2 regions of the Neobacillus sp. plas4 genome follow, and region 2 is predicted to be linked to the other one. Evidence: riboswitches for the same ligand, from Rfam matches in the RefSeq annotation. Region 2 holds a riboswitch; the other holds the start of a gene.
The links. A riboswitch is a leader RNA that binds a small molecule or an ion and turns the genes downstream of it on or off. The one in region 2 is predicted to bind cobalamin.
Positions count from the first base shown of each region.

Region 1: linked by a shared signal. The riboswitch ahead of AC2TFD_RS18890 (ABC transporter substrate-binding protein) and the one ahead of cobT (nicotinate-nucleotide--dimethylbenzimidazole phosphoribosyltransferase) in region 2 are both predicted to bind cobalamin.

Region 1 is NZ_CM170152.1:3,789,455-3,793,653, forward strand. Features, by position in the region: gene AC2TFD_RS18880 (ATP-binding cassette domain-containing protein) at 1-468, opposite strand, end outside; gene AC2TFD_RS18885 (FecCD family ABC transporter permease) at 465-1,487, opposite strand; gene AC2TFD_RS18890 (ABC transporter substrate-binding protein) at 1,498-2,484, opposite strand; cobalamin riboswitch at 2,674-2,876, opposite strand; gene AC2TFD_RS18895 (YitT family protein) at 3,026-3,832, opposite strand; T-box leader at 3,957-4,199, opposite strand, start outside.
Region 2 is NZ_CM170152.1:2,663,601-2,667,799, forward strand. Features, by position in the region: gene AC2TFD_RS13225 (dipeptidase) at 1-338, shown strand, start outside; gene cobT (nicotinate-nucleotide--dimethylbenzimidazole phosphoribosyltransferase) at 543-1,592, opposite strand; cobalamin riboswitch at 1,688-1,864, opposite strand; gene AC2TFD_RS13235 (hypothetical protein) at 2,500-2,820, shown strand; gene AC2TFD_RS13240 (cold-shock protein) at 3,257-3,460, shown strand; gene AC2TFD_RS13245 (CarD family transcriptional regulator) at 3,729-4,199, shown strand, end outside.

The sequences.
Region 1 (4,199 bases), 1.1 Mb from region 2:
CTCCTGGGCTAAAGCTTTGGCCAATAGGACCCTCTGTTTTTCACCACCGCTAATCCGCCGAAATTGAGTATTGCGAAAGTCGCTAATTTGGGTTACTTCCATTACCTCCTCAATGACTTTCCGGTCTTCTTTCGAAAGCTGCTTAAAAATTCCCTTTTGATGTGGATAGCGGCCAAGACTAATGATTTCCTCAACCGTATAATCGAAGGATACTTGAACTTCCTGTGTTAAAACCGCCATTTTTCTGGCTTTCTCTAGTTTTGAGAGAGAAGAAATTTCTTTACCACAGATTGATACTTTCCCGCTAATCGTCGGTAACTGCCCTGTAATGAGTTTAAAAAGGGTTGTTTTCCCACTCCCATTCGGACCAAGAAGAGCAAAAAATTCTCCTTTTTCAATTTCTAAATTTATACCATTAATAACGGGGGAATTGAAGTATCCTCCTACCAAGTTTTGAACGTTGATCATCTTCTAATCCCCCTCCCAAGTCTTTCTCGAATCAATAAAAAGGCAAATACAGGTGCACCAATGAGGGCAGTGATAACGCCAATTGGCAGCTCTTTAGGAGCAATGATGGTTCTAGCCATTAAATCAGCTAATATGAGAAAAGCTCCGCCTATTATCAAGGAAAGCGGAAGGACATGTCGATGATTTGGGCCCGTAACTAGTCGTACTAGGTGTGGAATAACAAGTCCAACAAATCCAATTGACCCTGAAACAGCTACTGCTGCACCTGTTAATAACGACGCACCAATTAGAACGAATGTCTTTCCCTTTTTAACATCCACCCCAATATGATCTGCTGCTTCCTCACCTAGTGCCAGGGCATTTAATTCACGGTAGTGATAGAATAATATAAAAGAACCTATTAGCATAAATGGGAGAATAAGTTGAACATGACTCCACCCTCTCATTCCCACACTGCCATATAACCAGTAGATAATTTGTGTCATGGAGTCTCTATCACTTAATGAAATAATGAGAGAGACAATTGCACCAATAAAGGCACTTACAATGATTCCCGCCAATATGATCGTTTCAATCGCAAGACTTTTACTGCTTAAGTGAACGAGTCCAAATACAACGAGTAAAGAGATTAATCCAAATAAAATGGCGACAAACGGAAGCGTAAAACTGCCTAAACCAACAATCGTAAATTGAAAAAATAAAACCAATACGGCACCTAAAGAGGCACCAGATGATACTCCTATGGTATAGGGGTCTGCTAAAGGATTGCGTAATAGCCCTTGAAAAGCAGCACCCGCTAATGCCAGAGACGCACCTATACAAAAACCAAGAAGAACTCGTGGCAGTCGGATATTCCAAATGATCATTTCTTCATTTTTTGGTACCATCTCAAGCCAACCTATGTTAAACGTTTTTTCCAGAATTATATGTAAAATGACAGGGACTGGAACTGCGACACTACTATAAAATAAGCCAAGAAGGCTTGTACCAAGTAAAAGCCCTCCGCTAATCAAATACATCCAACCTATTTTATTTCTTAAATATTTCCGGATAGATAAATTCCGCAAGTGTCTCGACTCCTTCAATTAAACGAGGCCCGGGTCTTGTAACCGTATCACTATCTACGTCAAATACGTTTTTATTTTTTATAGCCGGCACTTCTGTCCATCCTTCACGACTTAGCACCCCTGCTGTTGGATTATCTACATAGTAGCCATAAGTGGTAATAATCACATCAGGGTTTAATTTTACTATTTCTTCTTCCGTCATCTTTACCCAGCCATCTTGATTTTCTGCGGCATTAGTGGCTTGAATGGTCTCAAGCATTTCATGCATAAAGGTATTTTGTCCTGTTGTAAAAATATCTGGAGCCGGTGAAACTTCAACCCAAACTTTCTTTTTATCTTTGATCGCTGCTGCTTTGTCTTTGATTGCTTGAAGACGCTCTTTCATATCTGTAACGATTTCATCTGCTTCCGTCTTACTTCCGGTTGCCGTACCAATCATTTCAATTTTGCTATATACGTCCTCAAAAGATACCGCACTTCCAACAACCACCACGTCAATACCAGCTTCCTCAAACTGTTTTAAGGTTTCTGGATGCGTTTTATAATGATAATCCGTAACAAGTGCAATGTCTGGAAGGAGTGTCAGAACCAGCTCTGAATTGATATCCTGTGCTCCAACCTTTTCTATTTTTTCTACCTCTGGGGGATAGTTATCATAATCGGATACTCCGATTATTTTATCGCCTAACCCAAGTGCAAACGCTATTTCAGTATTACTTGTCTGAATTGAAACGATTGTTTTAGGTTCCTCTTCTATCGTTACTTCTCGATTCGCATCATCCGTGAGGGTGATAGGGAATTGTTCTCCACTTTCCTTCTCCACTTCTTCCGTTTTAGCAGCCGCATCTTCTTTCGTCTTTTGTCCTTCCGTGCCACAGCCTGCTATGATACCCATGCTTAACAGCAGAACTACAAGGAAAAGACCCCATTTTTTTCCGATCAGTTTCATCATTTTTTTCCCCCTTCTATTTTTGAACACAAAAAAACGCTGTTCCGGAGGAAAGCGTTAAAGTAAAAAGGCAGTTTGTTTTATACTACTAAGTCTTGTGGACTGTATGTAACTTGCAATCTTCATAATAAATAAAAAATTATTTACATAATCGATTACCTGCACTTTAAACATTCCTTTCCTCGAGGAAGCTTAAAAACATAATAGGCAGGTCTCCTGACTTGCGAATCACCGTTGGTTATCCCTTCCCATGTTATAAACACAGTGGATTTTTATAACCTTCCTTCTCGCTTACAGTGGCGGGACCGTGTTGGACTTTAACCAACTTCCCTCTTAGTCTCAAATGAATCTCACTTTAGATTATTTAAGAAACCTATTTGTCTCGTATTCATTTTTTTGCTATAAAGGTCATTATAGTAGAGTATTCCACCTTTGTAAACTATTTCAACTGTTCTATCTAATATTATACGTACTCACCTCGCACAATCGTGTGAACCTTCGGCGATTTAAAGCTTTAACTCGCCGGAGGTCTGACCCGAATCTAATTTTTTGCGAATTCTCCATCGACTTCTACCGTTTCAAATATATTAATAAAGGCTTTTTCATCATGGCTGCGGACAATTTTTTTAACTTGCAGCATTTCGTAGCGTGTAACCACAATCATTAATATTTGTTTTGTCTCCTTTGTATAGCCGCCATAACCTTCTGTAATGGTGATACCTCGATAGATTGATTCTAGTAATTCCTTTCGTATTAACTCCCCTTTTGTCGTAACAATCTGCATCGTTAATTTGATGTGATTCGTGTGAATAGTATCAATCATTTTACCAGTCAAAAAAATCGACAATAGCGTATATAGTGCAATATTCCAATCGAAAGCAGCACCAGAAATAAGGACAATGACGCCATTCATGCCCGTCAGGAGAAGACCCACACTAACATTACTAGTGCGTGAAATGATAATCGCAATGATATCCAATCCGCCAGAGGTGCCTGAATATTTCAAAATCACGCCAATCCCAATGCCGCCGATGATTCCTCCGAAAATTGCCGACAGCAAGATATTGTCTGTTACAGGAACGACTGGCAAAAGAGATAAGAAAACGGAAAGTGATACAACACAAATCAATGTATTAACCGTAATCAACTTACCAAGCTTAAAGTATCCCAATATAAGTATAGGCAGATTGAGCAATAGATTCATTAAACCTATATCAAATGGAGTGATTAACCCAATCAAAATGGCAATACCACTTATTCCACTACTTAAAATCCCGTATGGAACCAGAAAGAAATTAAAGCCAAAAGCAACAATTAACGATCCAACGACAACAATTATATTTTTCATACTTCATGAAACCTCGTTTCTAAAAAAAGTAACTTGGGACATAAACAGATCTGATTTACGAGAATAATCGATTGAAATAACTGATGGGCATTACTATTTTTTGTATAAAAAAACTCGCCCCTAAAATAGGGACGAGTTATTACTCGCGTTACCACCCTTATTCCGCAAGTTTCGCAAAATGAAACAATCCGGCTCTCAGTCAACGTACCATCATACGTGTTCCATTGTAACGGTGGAAATTCGTCAAAGCTTACCTAGTTCAGCTTTGCACCTCGGAGATGATTTTCAGAGAAGTTGTGTTCATCGACTTTCAGCATGCGCCGACTCTCTGGGGAACATAATTCTTTTCTTACTCGTTCTCGTCACT
Region 2 (4,199 bases):
TAATCAAAAAGCATTTGGAAGAACACGCACCAAAAGGCTGCACAGTAAAAGTGACACTTCAAGATACAGGAAATCCATTCTTAACCCCAATCGATGATCCGATGATTCAAAAAGCTGCTGAGGCCTATGAAAAGGTTTATGGGAAAACACCTGTTTATAAAAGAGAAGGGGGTTCGATTCCGATTGTATCGGATTTCAACCATACCCTAAATTCTCCAGTTATCTTAATGGGATTCGGCTTGCCAGATGAAAATCTCCATGCACCGAATGAACATTTTAACTTAGAAAACTTTGATAAAGGGATTTTAACGATTTGTTCCTTTTTAGATTTAATCTGAATAGATAGGCAAGGGAGGGATCGCATAACATCCCTCTTTTTTGCCGATAAAAGTGCCAGTCTCCTTCCAAATTTTTGGTTGGTACTGGAACTTTTTTCTCTGGGAGGAGCGGGTAAAAGGACCAACTTATAAATAAATTTAACAATAACTTGAAGGGATGGAGGACAGATCCCACTGTCCCAGTTACTTCTAAATCCTACACTATTATATTTCCATTCCTACGTCCACAAAGGTTGGCATATTTTTCATCATAGAGCAGGCTGCTTCTATAATAGGGAAAGCCAAAGCAGCACCGGAACCTTCTCCTAAGCACATATCCATGTGTAACATTGGTTCGATTCCTAGCAGATCACTCGCTATTTTTCCACCTGGTTCTAGAGAGGCATGGGAGGTGATGAAATATTCCTTCGCTTTCGGTTCAATCCTTGCAGCAATTAAAGCAGATATGGTTGAAATATAGCCATCGATTACAACTGGAATTCTATTAGCTGCAGCCGCAAGCATAACACCTGCCATTCCACCTATTTCTAGTCCACCAATTTTGGCTAAAACATCGATTCCATCCTTACAATCTGGCTTGTTGATCTCAATCGCTTTCCTAATTACAGCTGCTTTATGTTCGATTCCTCCTGTACCTAACCCAGCCCCTCTTCCAGTAATCTCTATAGGATCACAATTTTTTAAAACGGACAAGATCGCTGTACTAGGAGTTGTGTTGCAAATCCCCATCTCACCTGTACCAAGTAAATTGACTCCTTTTTTTATTTCTTCATGAGCAATTTCTATCCCAACCTCTATGGATTTTATCGCTTCCTCCCTCGTCATAGCAGGACCCTTTGCCATATTGTCTGTACCATTCTTTATTTTTTTAATAATGACACCTGCGTCACTTGGGATCTCTCCCTTTATTCCAACATCTACTGCAACAATCTTAGCTCCAGTAACTTTCCCTATCACACATACTCCCGTTAATCCTTTTGCAAAATTCAACGTTTGTGCAAAAGTTACCTCCTGTGGATTACTTGTTACCCCTTCTTCATAAACTCCATGATCGCCCGCCATCACAATAACCGCTTTCTGATCAATCTCAGGATAGAGCTTTCCTGTAATCCCCGCTAATTGTATAGCAAGGGATTCTAACTTTCCCAAGCTTTTAGGAGGCTTAATAAGACTGTCCACTCTGGCCCTTGCTTTTACTACCATTTCTTGATCCAATCCCTCAATTTTTTCAATCGTTTGTTGTAATAATTTCATTTTTTCTTCTCCTTTCTTTTTAAGACCCTATTCAACAAAAAAAGTCTGTAGTTTATTTGATTAACAAATAAACTACAGACTTTTCCATTATCTATAAGAGTCAAAGCAGATAGGCAGGTCTCCTGGCTTAGGATCGTCACTTCATCAGGCCTTCCCAGAGATAACTCCAGTGGCATTTCTAATGAAACTCCCCATTACAGTGGTGGGACCGCTGAAGATTCTCACTCCATTCCCTATTCTCCCCAAAGGGCACCTACTACTTATATGTATTTTTCACTTAAACTTAAAATAGCAAAGACCTCTCCTTAAGTCAATTGGAAGAGGAAGGTTTCTTAAAGAGGATGACAGTTTGTTAGAGGAACTGTCCGTAACGTTAACCAATTTCCAATCGGATGAGGTGGTAAAGGAAGCTATCTTAGGAAGGATAATACCATTATTTATGCTGCTTAAATCGTTGAAAACATTAAATCAGACTTTGCGGTCCAAGTTCTAAGAGAAGCCTACCGTTCTGCAAAAGAACTGGATCATCAAGATATTATAATTGAAGCACTTTGTCACCAGCTTTCGGAAGAAGCTCTTCCTGAAATTAACGAACACATGAAGCTAGAAGGTTTGTGAACTGATAATCATACAGAATATATTTTGTCAGAATCCGAATCTGAAATAATGGAATAATCCTTGTATTTTTTAAACATAGAAAAATCAGATGTGGTAAAAATACAACTATTGATATTATCATGAGATACAGGACATTGAAGTGAAAGGGGGAGAAGTATTCGTATAATTCCTCTAACACCTAAAACCGACCTTTCTCTTTTCAAACAAACGGTAGAAGTATTGATTGAGTAGTTGATTAACGAAGTAGAGGATAAAGCATTGTATCTAGTTAAGGTGGAGGCGATAAGACATGAAAACATTTGATTTAAAATCAGGAACAGTTGTAATGGTAGATGAAAATCAAATTGTTATTGAAAGATCCGGTGGGAAAAGTGCCATGAAAGGGCTGTTTGCGGGAAGAGCTATGGGCCAAATGACCATTAAAATATCAGCTGTAACAGGCTTGATTTACTTTGCCGATTATATGGTGATTTGTGCTTCAGGACTGCCAACTCCAAACGATTTTAAACTAACAAGCGTAGCAGAAATAAAACAATATCCGAATTGTATTGTGGCAAAAGAAAAAGAACTAGAAGAGCTTTACCAATACCTTAGTGGATTTATTAAATAAATGGCGGTCTCTGCTTTTTGAATTGTACTGCGAAGCAAGTTTAATTCGTTTTTAAAATTATAATAGATCCTATATGAACGGTGGTCAGGTTGATGCATAATGGCAGCATTTTTATTATAAAAGAAGATAACACGTTATTGAAAATGGAAGAAACTTCTTATGATTCTAAGGAGATTCTTTAGTAACTATTAGATTGTAAGCATGCACACAGAATATGGAGTGAATCCTGATACAAAATATACGGCAATGATTTTCAAAAAGAAATAGTGAGCTCAATGAATTTTTTCTGTATCTTTACATTTCTTACAAAAAATGTTATGTTTAAAAAGAATTATTTTTGTTCGGTGTAAAGGATTTGTTACTTTTCATCTTGTTGATCACTGGGAGCAGGGATAGTATTACATTGTGTGTGTTTACACACTAGGAGGCAATACAAATGGAAAAAGGTAATGTTAAATGGTTTAATGGCGAAAAAGGCTTCGGATTCATCGAACGTGAAGGTGGAGACGATGTATTCGTTCATTTCTCAGCGATTCAAGGCGAAGGTTACAAAACTTTAGAAGAAGGTCAAGCAGTGACTTTTGATGTGGAGCAAGGCCAACGTGGACCTCAAGCTTCAAACGTACGTAAAGCTGCATAATTTTACAAAGCAGGGATGGCAGGCTCTTTTATGGGAGTCTGCTTTTCTTTTTCTGTGAAACAAAGAACCCCCACTTGTAAAGGAGTAGGGAACATGAAAACAGTAAAGCGGGAAAATCAACCTTCCCTTTATTGGTAATCCGACACGATTCCTATTGTTTTTTCTGATTTCTAAAGAAAAAGTAGTTGACACTTAAAATAAATTTATGATAAAATTGAAAATTTGATAAAAAATAATATATATGTTAAGGTAAAGAATGTTACCATATATGGAGGTGGATTATTTGTTTCAAATTGGCGATAACATTGTTTATCCAATGCACGGAGTAGGTATAATTAAAGCCATAGAAGAAAAGGAAATTTCAGGGGAAAAACAACAGTATTATGTCATAAAAATGTTAATCGGTAATATGCAAGTCATGATTCCTACGGGTAAAATATTGAGTTCAAATATACGCCCTGTTACTGATATAATTGCATTAAAACACATCATAAACATTTTTCATCATGGAGAATCAGATAGATTACTGCCGTGGAAACAAAGGTATAAAGTGAACACGGACAAAATAAAAACGGGTAAAATACAAGAATGTACTGAAGTTGTACGTGATTTAATTCGTATGAAGAAAGAAAAAGCACTTAATTCAAGCGAAAAAAAAATGCTAGATAACGCGCGTGAATTTTTGATTAGTGAACTGGGATTAATTAAAGGGATTACTGAAAATCAAATAAAAAGTTTC